DNA from 2 places in the Spirillospora sp. NPDC048824 genome. Region 2 is predicted to be linked to the other one. Evidence: predicted binding sites of a transcription regulator. Region 2 holds the regulator's gene; the other holds the start of a gene.

Region 1 (10,006 bases), on a different contig from region 2:
GTCCAGGACGACGGGACGCTCGGCGGCCCGGTCGCCAAGAACCTGTCCAACACCGAGAAGGAGGGGCTGGCCGCCGCGGCCGGCGCCGGCGCCGGCGACGCGATCTTCTTCGGCGCCGGGAAGCGGCATGCCACGCAGGAGCTGCTCGGCGCCGCCCGCCTGGAGATCGGCCGCCGCCGAGAACTGATCGACGCGTCGGCGTGGAAGTTCGTGTGGGTCGTCGACGCACCGGTCTTCGAGCCCGTCGAAGACGACAAGGGCGAGCAGATCGGCTGGACGGCCGTCCACCACCCGTTCACCGCGCCGAAGCCGGAGTTCGCGGGCACCTTCCAGGACGACCCCGGCGGTGCGCTCGCGAACGCCTACGACCTCGTCCTGAACGGCACGGAGATCGGCGGCGGGTCCATCCGCGTCCACCGCGCGGAGATGCAGCAGCGGGTCTTCGACGTGCTGGGCCTGTCGAAGGAGGAGGCCGAGTCGAAGTTCGGGTTCCTGCTGGAGGCGTTCAAGTTCGGCCCGCCGCCGCACGGCGGCATCGCGTTCGGCTGGGACCGGATGGTGATGCTGCTGGCCCGGCAGGACTCGATCCGCGACGTGATCGCCTTCCCGAAGGCCGCGTCCGGGTACGACCCGCTGACCGCGGCGCCGACGCCGATCACGCCGCAGCAGCGCGCGGAGGCCGGAATCGACGTCGACCCCGAGGACCAGGCCGAGGACGGGGACGGGCCCGGCGAAAGCTGACCGGCGAAAGCGGCGCCGCCCCTACCGGGTGGCGCCGCTGGTCACCCGGTAGACGTCGTACACGCCGTCGATGGAGCGGACGGCCTTCAGGACGTGGCCGAGGTGCTTCGGGTCGCCCATCTCGAACGTGAAGCGGCTGACGGCGACGCGGTCGCGGGTCGTGGTGACCGACGCCGACAGAATGTTGACGTGCTGGTCGGACAGCACGCGGGTCACGTCCGACAGCAGCCGGGGACGGTCGAGCGCCTCCACCTGGATGGCGACCAGGAAGACCGAGTCCTCGCCCGGGGACCACTTCACGTCGATCAGCCGGTCGGGCTGCGACTTCAGGCTCTCGACGTTGGCGCAGTCGGCCCGGTGGACGGACACGCCGTGGCCGCGCGTCACGAACCCGACGATGTCGTCGCCCGGCACCGGGGTGCAGCAGCGCGACAGCCGCACCCACACGTCGGGGTCGTCCGCGACGACGACGCCCGGGTCGCCCGCCGGGCGGCTCCGCTTGCGGCGGGTCGGCAGCGCGATCTCGGCAAGGTCCTCCTCGGCGCTCTCCACGCCGCCCAGGGCGTCCACGAGCCGCTGGACGACGTGCTGCGCGGAGACCTGGCTCTCGCCGACCGCCGCGTACAGCGACGACACGTCCGGGTAGCGCATGTCGCGGGCGAGGGCGAGCAGCGCCTCCCCGGACATCATCCGCTGTAGCGGCATGTTCTGCTTGCGCATCGCGCGGGCGATGGCGTCCTTGCCGGACTCGATCGCGGTGTCGCGGCGCTCCTTGGAGAACCAGTGCTTGATCTTGTTGCGGGCGCGGGCGCTCTTGACGAAGCCGAGCCAGTCGCGGCTCGGGCCGGCGTCCTGCGACTTGGAGGTGAAGACCTCGAGGGTGTCGCCGTTGTCGAGGGTCGATTCGAGGGGGACCAGACGCCCGTTGACACGGGCGCCGATACATCGATGCCCGACCTCGGTGTGGATGGCGTACGCGAAGTCGACGGGGGTCGCGCCCTGCGGCAGCGCGATCACGTCGCCCTTCGGGGTGAACACGAACACCTCGGAGACCGACAGGTCGAAGCGCAGCGACTCCAGGAACTCCGCCGGGTCGGCGGTCTCCTTCTGCCAGTCGAGAAGCTGGCGGAGCCACTGCATGTCACCGGCCTTGCGGCCGCCGACCGTCTCCTCCTTGTACTTCCAGTGCGCGGCGACGCCGTACTCGGCGCGGCGGTGCATGCCCCAGGTGCGGATCTGCAGCTCGACGGGCTTGCCCTCGGGGCCGATCACCGTGGTGTGCAGCGACTGGTACATGTTGAACTTCGGCATCGCGATGTAGTCCTTGAACCGGCCGGGGACCGGGCTCCATCGCGCGTGGATCGAACCGAGGGCGGCGTAGCAGTCGCGGACGCTGTCGACGAGGACCCGGATGCCGACCAGGTCGTAGATGTCGTCGAAGCTGACGTCCCGCGCGATCATCTTCTGGTAGACCGAGTAGTAGTGCTTCGGCCGTCCGGTCACGGAGGCCTTGATCCGGGCCTCACGCAGGTCGGTGGAGACGTACTCGATCACTTCCTGCAGGTAGACGTCACGGCGCGGGGCGCGCTCGGACACCAGCCGGGCGATCTCGTCGAACCGCTTGGGGTACAGCGTGGCGAACGAGAGGTCCTCCAGCTCCCACTTCAGCGTGTTCATCCCGAGGCGGTGCGCGAGCGGCGCGAACACCTCCAGGGTCTCGCGGGCCTTCCTCTCCTGCCTGGGCCGCGGCATGTAGCGCAGCGTGCGCATGTTGTGCAGCCGGTCGCCCAGCTTGATCACCAGGACGCGGATGTCGCGGGACATCGCCACGACCATCTTGCGGACGGTCTCGGCCTCGGCGCCCTCCCCGTATTTGACCTTGTCGAGCTTGGTGACGCCGTCGACCAGGGCGGCGATCTCGTCGCCGAAGTCGGCGCCGAGCCGCTCAAGGGTGTAGGGGGTGTTCTCGACGGTGTCGTGCAGCAGCGCCGCGCAGAGCGTCTCGGTGTTCATGCCGAGCTCGGCGAGGATCGTGGCGACGGCGAGGGGATGCGTGATGTACGGGTCGCCGCTCTTGCGCTTCTGGTGGCGGTGGTGGTGAGCGGCGACGTCGTAGGCGCGCTCGATGAGCCGGAGGTCCGCCTTCGGATGAGTGTTGCGGACCGTCTTGATCAGTGGTTCTAGTACCGGGTTCATAGCGGGGCCGCGCTGGGCGCCCAACCTGGCGAGCCTTCGGCGCACCCGGGCGGCAGACGGTGGAATCGTGGCCGGCGTGGGCCTGGACGGAACGGCGGGCTCGGGGGTGTCGGCGTCCCCGGCCGGGCCGGGGTCCTCGGGGGGCGGGGCCTGCTCTTGACGGCCATGCCCCTGAGGTTCCTGATCGTGGAGGCCTTGCTCTTCGAGTGCCTGCTCTTCGAGTGCCTGCCCTTTGGGGGCCTGCCCTTTGGGGGCCTGCCCTTCGGGGGCCTGCCCTTCGGGGGCCTGCCCTTCGGGAGCCTGGGCGGTGTGGGCCGGTCCGGCAGAGTCCTTCGCCGGTGGGCCCAGGGGCGTCCCCGGTTTCTCCGCGGACGGCGCGGACCGTTCGGGGGGCGGCTCCGGGGGTTCGGCGGCGGGCCGGCCGGGCGGTGGCGCACTCCGTGCCGTGCGGCGCGGCGGCGCGGCGGACGCGGGTCGCACACCGTTCTCCCCCGTGGTCTCCGGCACCGGGTGAGCCTCGGGGGCGGCGTCGTTCACCGCGTCGGTCGATACCACCTCACCGGGCACCCAGCCTCCTTAGTCCATCCGGGCGCACCGCCCGCTTCCGCGAGATGCGCCCGTTCCCCACCGGACCCTGATGGCGCCAGTCTATCCGGCGCCCATTTCCTACTAGACCGTAACCAGCGAATGGACATCCAGATTCCCCAGCTTGTCGCGTCCGTCCAGGAACGACAGCTCAAGGAGGACGGTCAGGCCGGCGACCTCGGCTCCGCTCCGGCGGACGAGTTCGGCGGCGGCCCTGGCCGTCCCTCCGGTCGCCAGGACATCGTCGACGATCAGCACACGGTCACCGGGTTCGAGCGCGTCGACGTGGATCTCGATCGTCTCGGTCCCGTACTCGAGATCATAGGTCTCCTCGCGCGTCCGCGACGGCAGCTTCCCCTTTTTGCGCACCGGGACGAACCCCGCGCCGAAGTGGTAGGCCACGGGCGCGGCGAGGATGAAACCGCGCGCCTCGATCCCGACGATCTTGTCGATGGTGCCGCGGCCGTGGTGGTTGACGATCGCGTCCACCACACCGGCGAACGCGACATGGTCGGACAGCAGGGGCGTGATGTCCTTGAAGACCACCCCGGGCTTGGGGTAGTCGTCCACGTCGCGGATCCGCTCCTGGATCAGCTTGCCGAGGTCCACAGTTCGCTCCTACTTGCCGCCGCGCCGTCGCTGCCGGGTCCCGCGTCCGGGCCGCCGCCGCGTCCCGGTCCGCACGACCTACGGACGGCGACTGTACCGCCGGGACCTCCGGTGCCGGCGGCGGGCCCGCCGCCGGCACCGGACGGGACGGCAGACGAGAACGGCGACGGCTTCACGCCGACGCCGTTCTCGTTCAATCCGTACTTGCAGCCCAGTCCGTACTTGCAGCCCGGTCCGGCGATGTCGCCGCCGCCCTGGCCCGGTGCCCGGCCGGCATGGCCCTGATTCCGGATCGTGGCGGGAGAAGGGGTCAGCCGGCGGACTTGTTCGCCGTCTTCACCTTCAGCCCTTTGCCGGACTTGGAGTCGGGCTCCTCCGCCTCGGCGGTCTCGTCCGGGCCGTCCTCGTCCGAGTCGTCGCCGGCCGAGTCCTCGTCGGCCTCGTCGCCGGAGTCGCCGTCCTTGGACAGGTCGACGCGGTCGCCGTCCTCGCCGTCCTCGTCGTCGTCATCGTGCTCGTCGTCGAGGTCCTCGGGCTCGTCGTCCTTGAGGACCTGCATGACGGCCTGCTTGACGAAGCGGACCTCGACGCCGTCGGCGATCTCCAGGACGATGCCGTCGTCGTCGGCTTCCACGACGGTCGCGCGCATGCCGCTGGTCGTCAGCACCCGCACACCGGGCTCGATGGCGTTCTGCATCTGCATCTGCTCTTTGCGGCGCTTGCTCTGCGGCCGGATGAGCAGGAAGTAGAAGACCAGGGGAATGGCGAGGAGCAGAAGCAGGTTGAAGGCCCCGCTGCCGCCCGAATCCGCCGCGATAATCATGTCGCCGCCCATTACTGGGGCATCCTTCCGATGTCGTTAGCCCAGCCTGTGACCGGACCGGTCATGTGCAACGGGACCGCCGGCTGGAGACGGTGAACCAAGTCCCGGAGTCTAGAGAGTACGCGAGACCCCGGCAACGACGTGACGACCGGCGACACCGGGAAGTTCCCAACCCGTTATCGGATGATCACTATTCGGGACGGCCGGCGTCTCCGTCGACGTCGAACAGCGTTCCCGCCATCGGCGCCGTCGGCGGCTGCGTGAGACCCAGATGCGCCCACGCGGCCGCGGTGGCGATGCGCCCGCGCGGCGTCCTCGCCAGCAGGCCCTGCCGGACGAGGAACGGCTCGGCGACGACCTCCACGGTCTCGGGTTCCTCCCCCACCGATACGGCCAGCGTCGACAACCCCACGGGGCCGCCGCCGAACTTGCGCATCAGCGACTCCAGGACGGCACGGTCGAGCCGGTCCAGCCCCCGTTCGTCCACTTCGTACAACGCCAGAGCGGCCCGCGCTGATTCCAGCGTGACGGTCCCGTCGGTGCGCACCTCGGCGTAGTCGCGGACGCGGCGCAGCAGCCGGTTGGCGATGCGGGGGGTGCCCCGGGACCGGCCGGCGATCTCGGCCGCGGCGTCGTCGCCGATCTCCACGTCCAGCAGCGCCGCCGAACGCCGGACGATGATCTCCAGCTCGGCGGGCTCGTAGAAGTCCATGTGCGCGACGAACCCGAACCTGTCGCGCAGCGGCCCGGGCAGCATCCCTGCCCGGGTGGTGGCGCCGACCAGCGTGAACGGCGCGATGTCCAGGGGGATCGCCGTCGCGCCCGGGCCCTTGCCGACGACGACGTCGACGCGGAAGTCCTCCATCGCCATGTAGAGCATCTCCTCGGCGGGCCGCGCCAGCCGGTGGATCTCGTCCAGGAACAGCACCTCGCCCTCGGCGAGCGTGGACAGCACCGCCGCCAGGTCTCCGGCCCGTTCGATGGCCGGGCCGGAGGAGATCCGCAGCGGCTGCCCCAGCTCCGCGGCGATGATCATGGCGAGGGTGGTCTTGCCGAGGCCGGGCCCGCCCGACAGCAGCACGTGATCGGGCGTCCGGCCGCGCCGCAGCGCGCTCTGCAGCACCAGCGAGAGCTGCTCGCGCACCCGCTCCTGCCCGACGAAGTCGTCCAGCTTCCGGGGCCGCAGCGCGGCCTCGATCCGCTGTTCCTCGGCCCCGTCCGCATCCGGCGACACCAGCCGTTCGGGCTCACTCCCGCTCATCCTGCTCCCTGTGGGGGGACGACCCCCCACACCCCCCGGTTCGCTCCCGCTCATCCTGCTCCCTGTGGGGGGACGACCCCCCACACCCCCCGGTTCGCTCCCGCTCATTATTTGCTCAGTTTCTTCAGCGCCGACTTCAGGAGGGCCGCGACCGGCGGCGTCTCGCCCCCGTCGAGGTCGGCGGCGACGGCGTCCACGGCGGCGTCGGCGTCCTTGGCGGACCAGCCCAGGTTGATCAGGCCCATCTGGACCTGCTCGCGCCACGGCTCGGCGCGGGCGGGCGCGCGCACGCCGCCGGCGCCGTCCCCGACCGGGCCGCCGAGGCGGTCCCTGAGCTCCAGCACGATGCGCTGGGCGCCCTTCTTGCCGATGCCGGGGACCTTGGTGAGAGCGGTGAGGTCCTCGCTCGCCACCGCTTGGCGCAGCGCGTTGGGCGGGTGGACCGCGAGCATCGCCAGCGCGAGCTTGGGCCCCACACCGCTGGCCGTCTGCAGCATCTCGAACACCGTCCGCTCGTCGTCGTCGGCGAAGCCGAACAGGGTGAGGGAGTCCTCGCGGACGACGAGGGAGGTCGGCACCTTCGCCTCGTCGCCGACCCGCAGCCCGGCCAGGGTGGCGGGGGTGCACTGCACCGCCAGGCCGACGCCGTGCACGTCGATCACCGCGCCGTCGGGCCCGGCGGCGGCCACCCGGCCGCTGACGAAGGCGATCACTGTACGGTTCCTCCCCTGTTCTGGGCGGTGCTGTTCTGGGCGGCGCTGTTCCTGGCGGTGCTGTTCCGGGCGGCGAGGCGCTCGCGCTCGGCCCTGGCAGCCTCCTCGATCCGCGACCGCTGGGCCGTGGCGAGCCGCTGCTGCGCTCCCCCGCGCCACACGTGGCAGATGGCCAGCGCGAGCGCGTCGGCCGCGTCCGCCGGTTTCGGGGCCGACTCCAGGGACAGCAGCCGGGTCACCATCCTGGTCACCTGCGCCTTGTCGGCGCGCCCGTTCCCGGTGACGGCGGCCTTGGCCTCGCTCGGGGTGTGCAGCGCGACGGGCAGGCCGCGGCGGGCCGCCACCAGCATCGCGACCCCGGCCGCCTGCGCGGTGCCCATCACGGTGCGGACGTTGTGCTGGGAGAACACGCGCTCGACCGCGACGGCGTCGGGACGGAACTCGTCCATCAGCGCCTCGATGCCCGATTCGATGCCCAGCAGGCGCAGGTGGATGTCGTCTTCGGGCGCGGTCCGCACGACGGTCACGTGCACCAGGTGGAGCCGTTTGCCCGGGGTGCCCTCGACGACCCCCACCCCGCACCGGGTGAGCCCGGGGTCCACCCCCATCACCCGCAAGGCCGCTCCTTCGATCACCTGTTCGGCCGCCAACGCTACCAATCCGGCCCCGTATCGTGGAGGGGGCGGCGGCGTGTCGGCGGAAAATCCGGAGAGAAGGGCGGGGCGGCGGGTGTCGGGGGCGCGTCGCGATCCCGGCCGGGGCCGGGGGGCCGTGGGGGCCGCGGCGTCAGTCCAGGGTGGCCAGGATGTCGTCGGAGACGTCGAAGTTCGCGTAGACGTCCTGGACGTCGTCGGAGTCTTCGAGGGCGTCCAGGAGCCGGAAGACCTTCTTGGCGTTGTCCTCTTCCAGGGGGACGGTGACGGTCGGCAGGAACTTGCTCTCGGCCGACTCGTAGTCGATCCCGGCGTCCACCAGCGCGCTGCGGACGGCGACCAGGTCGCCCGCCTCGCTGACGACCTCGAAGTTCTCCTCGTCGAGCTCGTTGACCTCTTCGGCGCCGGCGTCCAGGACGGCCATCATCACGTCGTCCTCGCTGGTGCCGTCCTTGGGGACGATCACGACGCCCTTGCGGTTGAACATGTAGGAGACCGAGCCCGGGTCGGCGAGGGAGCCGCCGTTGCGGGTGAGGGCGACGCGCACCTCGGAGGCGGCGCGGTTGCGGTTGTCGGTCAGGCACTCGATGAGGACGGCGACACCGCCCGGGGCGTAGCCCTCGTAGGTGATGTTCTGCCAGTCGGCGCCCCCGGCCTCCTCACCGGCGCCGCGCTTGCGCGCGCGCTCGATGTTGTCGTTGGGGACGGAGTTCTTCTTCGCCTTGTAAATGGCGTCGTAGAGGGTCGGGTTGGCGTCCGGGTCGCCGCCGCCGGTGCGGGCCGCGACCTCGATGTTCTTGATCAGCTTGGCGAAGAGCTTGCCCCGCTTGGCGTCGAGTGCCGCCTTCTTGTGCTTGGTCGTCGCCCACTTGGAATGGCCGGACATCTGTCACTCCTCCTCTGTCGTCCGGCGCACCAGATCGGCGAAGTAGTGGTGCACGCGGAAATCGCCTGTCAACTCCGGATGGAACGCGGTCGCCATGAGGCGCCCCTGGCGGACGGCGACGATCCTACCGGCGTTCGGGCCGCTCTCGGCGCGTCCGAGGATCTCGACGGCGTCACCGACGGACTCCACCCAGGGTGCGCGGATGAAAACGGCGTGGTACGGCGTGTCTCCCATACCGGTCAGCGGGACGGCGGACTCGAACGAATCGACCTGCCTGCCGAAGGCGTTGCGCCGCACGGTCATGTCGATGCCGCCGAGCGTCTCCTGGCCCGCGGCGCCGTCCCGGATCCGGTCCGCCAGCATGATCATCCCGGCGCAGGATCCGTAGACGGGCAGTCCGGCCTCGATCCGCTTGCGCAGCGGCTCCAGCAGTTCGAACGAGCGCGCCAGCCGCCACATGGTGGTGGACTCCCCGCCGGGCAGGACGAGCCCGTCGACCCGCTCCAGTTCTTCGGGGCGGCGTACGTTCAGGGTGTGCGCCCCGGCGGCCTCCAAGGCCGTCGCGTGCTCACGCACGTCGCCTTGCAGGGCGAGGACACCGATCGTCGGCACAGCGGTCACGTGCAACCTTCCGGGGTTTCGCGGGGTCGTGCAAGCCTAGACGTTCACGACAACGCCCCCCGACCTCGCGGATCTTCCGGGTCCGGGCGCGTCACACGTGCTTGAAGCGGCGCAGCGGGAGCTCCAGCGGGAGGAAGCCGTCCTTGCCGCGGTCGGCGATGCCGCGGCCGAACATGTGCGCCTCGGCGAGCGCGAGCCCGAACTCCTCCGGGTCGAACGGCAGCGGGACGTCGGGCGCGCCGGCGTCGATGGCCCGCCAGAACGGCCGCTCGGCGGGGAGCCGCTCGCCCTGGTCGACGACGACGCCGTCCTCGGCGGTGACGAACACGTCGCGGAGCAGTTCCCCGGACTCGTACCAGCGGAACCAGCAGCCGCGGATGACGGTGTGCAGGACGAGGACGCCGCAGTGCGCGCCGGGCAGCGCCGCCGCCGCGGTGTCGGCGATGCGGCGGGCGTCGTCGTCGAGGCAGAACAGCCGGCGGTCGCACAGGAGCAGCGCCCGCTCGAACGCCCCGACGAACAGCTCGTCCTCGTACGGCCAGAGCGCGAAGTCCAGGACCGTGTCACCGGTCTCGGTCAGGGTGTCCGCCGGATACAGGCCGCGCGCGATCGCCGCGGCGGCGTCCGGATCGGGCACCAGGCCCGGCCGGAACACCTCGGTGGGTTCACCCGAGCTCGCGCACGCCAGCGCGACCGACCAAGCCATGCTCTCCCCTCCCGCGGCCGGGCACCGCCCCGGGGCCCGCGTTACCCTTACCGGCCGCGCCGCCAGCGTAAACCCTGTAAGGGCGCCGTGTGCAGTGGGGACGGCCCGTTCATCGCGGCGCCGTCCGCACGGCACGCCCGCCTCACCAGCCGCGGCCCGCGAACTTCTGGTCGTCGCCGAGGGTGGCGGCGTTGATGCCGACCATGGCCTCG
Region 2 (10,006 bases):
CCCCGAAGTAGACCATCGGGAAGTACGGGAGGTTCGGGGTGGACAGCGCCACCTTGTCGCCCGGTCCGACGCCGCGCGACCGCAGCAGGTTCGCGACCTGGTTGGCGACCGAGTCGATGAACGAGTAGGAGAGCCGGAGGTCGCCGAACACGACCGCGTCGCGGTCGGGGGTCTCCCTGGCGGCGTCCTCCAGCAGCACGGACAGGTTGAGCATCGGTGGGACTCCTCGCGCGAAAGGTGACCGGTCGGTTAGTTACCGACGAGTGTATGAGCCGTTTCGCACATCCTCCTGCATGGGGTTCGGCGCGCGCCATCCATCGCGCCTCTTTGACGTGCTGTTTCCGTGCCGTGAATAGACGCCTGCCACCGCCCGGCCGGCGGACCCGGCACATGCCCGCCCATGTCACCGTTACGATGTGCCGCTCCACCGAGAAAGGGTGCACGTCTTGATCATCTTCGGCTGGCGCGTGGTGTTCTTCACCCTGACCAGGGGAATCTTCCACTGTCCCGACTGCGGCGGCGACCGCGACTACCGCCGCCGGCAGGGGCGCAACTTCTTCACCCTGTTCTTCGTCCCGGTCATTCCCCTCACCAAGACCGGCGGTGAATTCATCCAGTGCGACACGTGCAAGGGCCGCTGGAACCCGGGCGTCCTCAACGTGCCGACCACCGCCCAGCTCGCCCAGATGCCCGCGATGCTCCTGCGCATGGCCATCGCCCAGGTCCTGCGTTCCGGCGACTACACCGACCCGTCCGCCCGCTCCCGCGCCGTGGCCGTCGTCCAGCAGGCCGGCGTGGCCGGATACGACGACGCCGCACTGAACGCCGACCTCGGCCGCCCGTTCGACGAGGTCCGCGCCGAGATGTCCCGCGCCGCCTCGGCGCTCGCCCCCGAGGCGCGCGAGAGCATCCTGCGCGCCGCCGCCGAGATCGCCCTCACCGACGGGCGGCTCAGCGTCTCCGAGGAGGAGACCCTCGCCGCCGTCGGCGCCGACCTGGAACTCACCCGTGTCCAGGTGACCGGCGTCGTCTCCATGGCCCGTCAGCAATCCGGCCATTAGTCCCGGCGGACGGGCTTGCGGTTGCGCTACTCTTGATGTATGTCAGCCAGGCTGCTCCTTGAACGACCACGTTGACGAACTGACGTCAGCGTGGTGGCCCCTCCTGTGCGAGGGGCCATTTCATGTCGGCAGGTGGCCTGGGGCCCCGCAATCAGCGAGCAAGAAACCGGAGTTGTAGGCGTGAGCAGCGACGAGCATTACGATCCGCGGGCGATTCAGGACAAGTGGCAGGCCCGCTGGGCGCAGCTCGAACCGTTCACGGCCGAGGAGGACAACACCGTCGACGAGCGGCGCTACGCGCTGGACATGTTCCCCTATCCCAGCGGTGACCTGCACATGGGCCACGCGGAGGCGTTCGGCATCGGCGACGTCCCCGCGCGCTACTGGTTCCAGCGCGGCTTCAACGTCCTGCACCCCATCGGCTGGGACTCCTTCGGCCTGCCCGCCGAGAACGCCGCCATCAAACGCGACTCCCACCCCGCCGAGTGGACCTACGCCAACATCGAGACCCAGGCGTCCTCGTTCCGGCGCTACGCCGCGTCCTTCGACTGGTCGCGGCGCCTGCACACCTCCGACGCCGAGTACTACAAGTGGACGCAGTGGCTGTTCCTGCGCTTCTACGAGCGGGGCCTGGCCTACCGCAAGGGCGGCCACGTCAACTGGTGCCCCAAGGACCAGACCGTCCTGGCCAACGAGCAGGTCGTCGGCGGGCACTGCGAACGCTGCGGCACCCTGGTCGAAAAGCGCGTGCTGACCCAGTGGTACTTCAAGATCACCGAATACGCGGACCGGCTGCTGGACGACATGGAGCAGCTGGAGGGCAAGTGGCCCGAGCGCGTCCTGCTGATGCAGCGCAACTGGATCGGCCGCTCCACCGGCGCCGACGTCGACTTCGTCATCGAGGGACGCGACGAGCCCGTCACCGTCTACACCACCCGCCCCGACACCCTGTTCGGCGCCACGTTCATGGTCGTCGCCGCCGACGCCGCCCTGGCCGAGGAGATCTGCGCACCCGACCACCGCGCCGCGTTCGAGGCGTACCGCGAGGAGGTCTCCCGCGAGAGCGAGATCGAGCGGCTGTCCACCGAACGCGAGAAGACCGGCGTGTTCCTGGGCCGCTACGCGGTCAACCCCGTCAACGGCGAGCGGCTGCCCGTCTGGGCGTCCGACTACGTCCTGGCCGAATACGGGCACGGCGCGATCATGGCCGTCCCGGCGCACGACCAGCGCGACCTGGACTTCGCGCTGAAGTTCGGCCTGCCCGTCCGCGTCGTCGTCGAGACCGGCCTGCCCGACCCGTCCGAGACCGGCGTCGCCACCCCCGGCGACGGCGCGATCGTCAACTCCGCGCCGATCGACGGGCTGACCAAGGCCGACGCCATCACCCGCATCACCGAGATCCTGGCCGAGCGCGGCACCGGCCGCGCCTCGGTGAACTTCCGGCTGCGCGACTGGCTGGTGTCCCGGCAGCGGTTCTGGGGCTGCCCCATCCCGATCGTGCACTGCGAGTCGTGCGGCGAGGTCCCCGTCCCGGACGAGCAGCTGCCCGTGACGCTGCCCGAAGGCCTGCGCGGCGCCGACCTGGCGCCCAAGGGCACCTCACCGCTGGCCGCCGCGTCCGACTGGGTCAACGTCGAATGCCCCAAGTGCGCCGGCCCCGCCAAACGCGACACCGACACCATGGACACGTTCGTCGACTCGTCCTGGTACTACTTCCGCTACTGCTCGCCCGGCTACGAGAACGGCCCGTTCGACGTCGAGCAGGTCCGCAAGTGGATGCCCGTCGACCAGTACACCGGCGGTGTCGAGCACGCCATCCTGCACCTGCTGTACAGCCGGTTCTTCACCAAGGTCCTGTACGACATGGGCATGATCGACTTCACCGAGCCGTTCCGCCGGCTGCTGAACCAGGGCCAGGTGATCAACCAGGGCAAGGCGATGTCCAAGACGCTGGGCAACGGCGTCGACCTGGGTGAGCAGATCGGCGAGTTCGGCGTGGACGTCGTCCGGCTGGCCATCCTGTTCTCCGGCCCGCCCGAGGACGACATCGACTGGGCGGACGTGTCACCGCACGGCATGTCCAAGTTCCTGTCCCGCGTCCACCGCATCGCCACCGAGGTCGCCTCCCCGCCCGGCGCCGACGTCGCGTCCGGCGACACGGCCCTGCGCCGCGTCACCGCCCGCACCATCGACGAGGCCACCACCCTGGTCGAGACGCAGCGGTTCAACGTCGCGATCGCCCGGATCATGGAACTGGTCACCGCGACCCGCAAGGCCATCGACTCGGGCCCCGGCGCGTCCGACCCCGCCGTCCGCGAGGCCGCCGAGACCATCGCGACGCTGCTGTCGCTGTTCGCCCCCTACACCGCCGACGAGGCATGGGAGCTGCTGGGACGCACCGCCCCGGTCATCCGCGCGGGCTGGCCGTCCGCCGACCCCGCGCTGCTGGTGGAGGAGACGGTCACCTGCGTCGTCCAGGTCGCCGGCAAGGTCCGCGACCGGCTGGAGGTCGCCCCCGGCATCGCCGACGAGGAACTGGAGCGGCTGGCCCTGGACTCCACCAGGGTTCGGGACGCCCTGGGCGGCGCCGAGATCGCCAAGATCATCGTCCGCGCCCCCAAGATCGTCAACATCGTCCCGAAGCGCTGACCGGGCACGGCACGCGAAGACGGCCGCCGGGTCCTTCCGGCGGCCGTCTCGGCGTGCGTCTCACATCGTGCGGTCTCACATCTTGCGGAGGACCGCCACGACACGTCCCAGCACCGAGGCCTCGTCGCCGGGGATCGGCTCGTAGGCGGGGTTCTGCGGCATCAGCCAGATGTGGCCGTCCCGGCGCTTGAAGGTCTTCACCGTCGCCTCGCCGTCGATCATGGCGGCCACGATGTCGCCCTGCTCGGCCACCGGCTGCTGCCGGACGACCACCCAGTCACCGTCCGCGATCGCGGCGTCGATCATCGAGTCACCGCTGACCTTCAGCAGGAAGTGGGTGCCCTCGCCGACCAGCTGCTTGGGGAGGGTGAACACGTCCTCCACGGCCTCCTCGGCCAGGATCGGCCCACCGGCGGCGATCCGCCCCACCAGCGGCACGTACGCGGGCGCGGGCCGCACCGAGGTCTGCTGGCCCCCGGCGGCCTCGTAGGCCTCCTCGTCCGTCCGCACCGGCGTCGAACCCGGCACGCGGACCTCCACGGCCCGCGGCCGGTTGGGGTCGCGGCGCAGGAAACCCTTGCGCTGAAGCGCCCGGAGCTGGTGCGACACGCTGGAGGTGCTGGTCAGACCCACGGCCTCGCCGATCTCGCGCATCGAAGGCGGGTACCCCCGGCGCTGCACCGAGTCGCGGATCACCTCCAGCACCATGCGCTGCCGTTGCGTCAGGCCCGTCTCGTCCATGGGCCCGTCGGGCAGCTCCCGGACCTTGCTCATCGCTCGTCGCCTCCCGGGCGCCTCGATCCGTCACTCCTTGTCATGGAACGCTATCGCGTCCCGGCCCGATGATCAAACAATTGTTCGAAGATGTGCTCGCTTTTTGTCGGCGCCCCCTGTAGAACATCGTACAGGCGTTCGATCGAAAATGCATTCGACGTCGAGGAGGGGAGAGATGTCGGGTTCACCCCACAGTGACCGGGTTCCGATCCGCCTAACCCGCCGCGGTCGCGCCGTCCTGGTCCTGTTCGCCGCCGCCGTCACGCTCGTCATCCTCTGGCTCACCGTCGGCACCGGCGCACTGGCCGGCGGCCGCGAAAGCCATCGCGGCCCGACCACCGCCGCCGAGACCGCCGCCGAGACCGTCGTCGTCGAACCCGGCGACACCCTCTGGGGCATCGCCTCCGACGCCGACCGGGGCACCGACCCCCGCGTCGTCGTCCAGCGCATCATCGACCTCAACGGCCTGGGCGGCGATCCCACCGTCCGGCCGGGCCAGGAGATCCGCCTCCCCGCCCGCTGATCTCCGGGGCCGAACACGGGCTCACCAGGGGGTCTGCCGCGGCGGAGTGTGCCGCCGGAGACGGTCTGTGACGACACGCCCGGGAGGAAATCCGGGAGGGCTCACGTGACCTGGGGGGACGCGCCGGATGTGGCGCGTGAGGCAGCGGATCAGGTTGCGAACGCCTGCGGTGAGCCGTACGGTTGACCACAACATCTAGTAGTCACACCGATGTACTTCACCTATATGTGGCGTTACTCGGAGGTGTGATGCGTTTCTGTCAGGGGAGGGATTGGACGTGCACTGCCCGTTCTGCCGCAACCCTGACACCAAAGTGATCGACAGCCGCTCCACCGACGACGGCGGCGCCATTCGGCGTCGCCGGTCGTGCGCGGAATGCGGCAAGCGATTCACGACGCAGGAGAATGTGCTCGTGATGGTGGCCAAGCGCAGCGGGGTCACCGAGCCGTTCTCGCGGGAAAAGATCATCGCCGGTGTGCGCAGGGCCTGCCAGGGCCGTCCGGTCGACGAGGATGCGCTCGCACAGCTGGGACAGCGGGTCGAAGAGGAGATCAGATCCTCCGGCTCCGCCGAAATCCCCTCGCACGAGATCGGCCTCGCGATCCTGGGGCCGCTCGGCGAACTCGATGAGGTCGCCTATCTGCGATTCGCCTCGGTCTACCGGAGCTTCGAGTCGCTGGACGACTTCGCCAAGGAGATCGAGACACTGCGGAAGGCCGGTTCCTCGGGGGAGCCCGGCCCGTCCCGGTAGGGGCGGGTTCCGGAAACACAAAGCAGCACAAGTAAGAGCGGCCTCCGCGCGGGCATGGCCCGTGCGGCGGCGGAGTTGTTCCTGAGCAGGGCCCGGCGGGAGGGCCCGAGAGGGGGAAGGTCATGACGGAGACGGTGAGCGGCTCGGCGGCACGACGCGGCAAGGGGAGCCGTAAAGGCCTGAAGATCGAGCGTATTTTCACCACACCCGGCGTGCATCCGTACGACGAGCTGCGCTGGGAACGTCGTGACGTCGTCATGACCAACTGGCGCGACGGCTCGGTGAACTTCGAGCAGCGCGGCGTCGAGTTCCCCGACTTCTGGTCGCTGAACGCCGCCAACATCGTCACGTCCAAGTACTTCCGCGGCGCGGTCGGCACACCGCAGCGCGAATGGAGCCTGAAGCAGCTCGTCGACCGCGTCGTGAGCATGTACGTCGGCACGGGCCTCGAACAGGGCTACTTCGCCACCGACCAGGACGCCGAGATCTTCGAGCACGAGCTGAAGTACGCCCTGGTCCACCAGATGTTCAGCTTCAACTCCCCCGTCTGGTTCAACGTGGGCACCAAGTCCCCGCAGCAGGTCTCGGCGTGTCTTCCGTACGAGTCGCTGGTGAGCACCCCTGCCGGGTTGATTCCGATCGGCAGGCTCGTCGAGGACGACGCCGTCGGCACCAAGGTGTACGACGCGACCGGGCTCACCCGCATCGTCGCCACCAAGGCCAACGGGGTTCGGGACGTCCTGCGAATCCACACCAAGGCCGGCTACACCCTGGACGTCACCCCCGACCACCTCGTCTGGAAGGCCACCGGGGCCGGAACGGGACGTTTCGTCCAGGCCGGTGAGCTCAAGGCCGGTGACCAGCTCGAATGGCACCGGCGGGACGCCTACGGCGAGACGGAGATCACCTCCCGCGGGTACGCGGAGTCCGCACTTGCGGGCTGGCTGCAGTCGGACGGATTCGTGGGACGGTACGAGACCGGCACGAACCGTTCGCTGACCATCGAGGCCATGACCGTGACCGACTCCGAACGGGAGTGGGTCGGCCGCCACCTGAACGTCGTCTTCCCCGGGGTCCACCGCCACGAGCGCACCGTCGAGACGCAGGACACCGATCTCGACTGCCGCCGCACCCGGCTCTACGGGGAGGTCCTGAAGGAGTACGTCGACGAGTGGGGGCTGCTGGCCCGCGGCGTTGACATGGTGGTCCCCGAGCGGCTCTTCACCGCGCCGCTTCCCCATGTCGCCGCCTACCTCCGCAGCGTCTTCCAGGCCGAGGGCCTCGTGTCCGCGCGCGAATCCTCCACGGTGGTCGAAGTCGACATGATCTCCGAAGAACTGATCCGGGGCATGCAGCGTCTCCTGCTGCGCTTCGGCATCTTCTCCAGGGTCGGCTTCAAGGCGGACGCGCGACCTGACCGGCACGGCTGCTGGACGCTGCGCATCCAGAACGCCGGAGACCGCCGCATCTTCGCCGACGAGATCGGTTTCATCGACCCGGTCAAGGCGCTCAAGCTGCACCAGGGCTTCGAGAAGCCGGGGCGCCCAGCCCACCCGATCAAGCGGCTGGAGATAGCCGAGATCGAGGAAATCGGCGCGATGGAGGTCTACGACATCCAGACCGAGAGCGGCGAGTTCCTCTGCGACAACATCCGGGTGCACAACTGCTTCATCCTGTCGGTGGACGACACGATGGAGTCGATTCTGGACTGGTACAAGGAAGAGGGCGTCATCTTCAAGGGCGGCTCCGGTGCCGGCCTGAACCTGTCCCGAATCCGCTCCAGCAAGGAACTGCTGTCGTCCGGCGGGACGGCCAGCGGTCCCGTCTCGTTCATGCGCGGCGCCGACGCGTCCGCCGGGACGATCAAGTCCGGCGGCGCGACGCGGCGGGCCGCGAAGATGGTCGTGCTGGACGTCGACCACCCCGACGTCGGGGAGTTCATCGAGACCAAGGCGCGCGAGGAGAACAAGATCCGCGCGCTGCGGGACGCCGGATTCGACATGGACCTCGGCGGCAAGGACATCGGCAGCGTCCAGTACCAGAACGCCAACAACTCGGTCCGGGTGTCGGACGAGTTCATGCGGGCCGTCGAGTCGGACGACGAGTTCGGGCTGCGCGCCCGGATGACCGGCGAGGTCGTGGAGACGGTCAAGGCCAAGGACCTGTTCCGCCTGATGGCCAAGGCCGCCTGGGAGTGCGCCGACCCGGGCATCCAGTACGACGACACGATCAACGACTGGCACACCAACCCCGAAACCGGACGTATCACGGCGTCCAACCCGTGCTTCCCCGCCGACCAGCGGGTCGTCACCGACAAGGGCCTCGTCCGCATCGGTGACATGGTGCGCCGGGCTGCGGCCGGGGAGACCTACGGCATCTACACCAACGACGTGACGTCCGAATCCGACCCGCAGGACCGCATCGTCGCGACCGACCCGGTGCGCTACATGGTGACCGGCACCAACGAGATCCTTGAGCTTCGGTTCTCGGACGGATCGCGGCTGAGGTGCACCCCCGGTCACCGTGTCTGGACCGCCAATCGCGGCTGGGTGCACGCCGAGGACCTGACCGAGGACGACGGGGTCGTCCGGTCCTTCCACCGGGCGAGCCGCGCCGCGGCGACGGGCGAGATCCCGATGGCCGCACACCACGCGGCGCAGGCGGCGGCGTCCCGGCACGCCCTGGACCTGCCGGAGAAGTGGGACGAGGACTTCGCCCACTACCTCGGTTGGCTGACCGGTGACGGGTGCGTCACCGAGGTCAGTGCCGTCACGGTCTACGGCACCGCGCGGGAGCAGGAGACGGTGATGCCTCGGCACGAGGCTCTGCTGCGCCGGATCACGGGCTCGGACCGCAAGCCGAGCGTGCAGCAGAACGGCACCCAGCAACTCCGGGTGGGCCACGAAGCCTTCCGCGCCTTCCTTTGGGCGCTCGGCGTCTCCGGTGGCCGCGCACCGGACAAGACCGTCCCGGCCGCCGTCTATGAGGCTCCGGAAGCGGAACTGGTGGCTTTCCTCCAGGGTCTCTTCGACGCCGACGGCTGCGTCGCCGACCTGGAGAACGGCACCCGGTACGTCGGCCTCGGAAGCCGGTCCGAGGAACTGCTCCTCGGCGTCCAGGAACTGCTGGCCTCGCTGGGCATCGCAGGACGCATCTACCGGACGGGTGCCAAGAAGGCGAGCTTCCACTACACCCGCAAGGACGGAAGTGAGGCGACCTACGGGTCGGATGGCCCGAGCTTCGACCTGCGGATCAGCGGCCAGGCCATGGTGGAGTTCGCCGCAGTGGTCGGCTTCGGCCTGCAGGCCAAGCAGGACGCGCTCCTCGGTCTCCTCGACACGACCAAGCGGTACAAGAAGGACCTGACCGTCCGGATGGTGTCCCGGGAGTCGAAGGGCTTCGAGACCACCTACAACCTCACCGAGCCCCGGAACCACTCCTACATCGTCAGTGGTGTGGTCGTAGCGAACTGCTCGGAATACATGAGTCTGGACAACTCGTCCTGCAACCTGGCGAGCATCAACCTGCTGAAGTTCCTCACGGACGCCGGGACCTTCGACATCGCCAAGTTCGTCAAGCTCACCGAGCTGATCATCACGGCGATGGACATCTCCATCACGTTCGCCGACTTCCCGACGGAGAAGATCGCGGAGACGACCCGCGACTACCGGCAGCTCGGGATCGGCTACGCGAACCTCGGCGCGCTGCTGATGGCGACCGGCCACGCCTACGACTCCGACGGCGGGCGAGCCCTGGCCGCGGCGATCACGTCCCTGATGACGGGCGTCGCCTACCGCCGGTCCGCCGAGATGGCCGGCGTCGTCGGCCCGTACGAGGGCTACGCGCGCAACGCCGACGGCCACAAGCGCGTCATGCGCAAGCACGCCGCCGCCAACGACGGCATCCGCACGTTGAACAACATGGACAAGGCCATCCACGCCGCCGCCGCGAAGCAGTGGCAGGAATGCCTGAAGGCCGGCGACAAGCACGGCTACCGCAACGCGCAGGCGAGCCTTCTCGCTCCGACCGGCTGCCTGACCGGCGACACGCTGGTGACGACCGACCGCGGCCTGATGCGGCTGTCCGAGATCGGGGACGTGTACGGCGATCGCTGGCAGGACCTGGACATGGCGGTGTCCACGGACGACGGTCCGCGTCAGGCGACCAAGTTCTTCGTCAACGGTGAAGAGCCGACTCGGCTGGTTCGGACCCGGGGCGGTTACACGATTCAGGGCACCCTGACGCACA

What was found. The regulator LexA, encoded in region 2, represses DNA repair genes until DNA is damaged. The targets are predictions, from matches to a motif close to TCGAACANNTGTTCGA.
Region 1: ruvC (crossover junction endodeoxyribonuclease RuvC) is a predicted target of LexA. The motif match lies at 7,556-7,571, and genes of this name have one in related genera.

What each region holds. Positions count from the first base shown of each region.
Region 1 is NZ_JBICUS010000020.1:59,655-69,660, reverse strand. It holds gene aspS (aspartate--tRNA ligase) at 1-741, shown strand, start outside; gene ACGFIS_RS31335 (RelA/SpoT family protein) at 763-2,937, opposite strand; gene ACGFIS_RS31330 (adenine phosphoribosyltransferase) at 3,607-4,131, opposite strand; gene yajC (preprotein translocase subunit YajC) at 4,442-4,966, opposite strand; gene ruvB (Holliday junction branch migration DNA helicase RuvB) at 5,145-6,215, opposite strand; gene ruvA (Holliday junction branch migration protein RuvA) at 6,323-6,928, opposite strand; gene ruvC (crossover junction endodeoxyribonuclease RuvC) at 6,925-7,545, opposite strand; gene ACGFIS_RS31305 (YebC/PmpR family DNA-binding transcriptional regulator) at 7,715-8,467, opposite strand; gene pdxT (pyridoxal 5'-phosphate synthase glutaminase subunit PdxT) at 8,471-9,088, opposite strand; gene ACGFIS_RS31295 (DUF6928 family protein) at 9,180-9,794, opposite strand; gene pdxS (pyridoxal 5'-phosphate synthase lyase subunit PdxS) at 9,937-10,006, opposite strand, start outside.
Region 2 is NZ_JBICUS010000008.1:369,108-379,113, reverse strand. It holds gene ACGFIS_RS19055 (long-chain fatty acid--CoA ligase) at 1-214, opposite strand, end outside; gene ACGFIS_RS19050 (hypothetical protein) at 438-1,061, shown strand; gene leuS (leucine--tRNA ligase) at 1,212-3,710, shown strand; gene lexA (transcriptional repressor LexA) at 3,786-4,484, opposite strand; gene ACGFIS_RS19035 (LysM peptidoglycan-binding domain-containing protein) at 4,660-5,007, shown strand; gene nrdR (transcriptional regulator NrdR) at 5,285-5,758, shown strand; gene ACGFIS_RS19025 (LAGLIDADG family homing endonuclease) at 5,881-10,006, shown strand, end outside.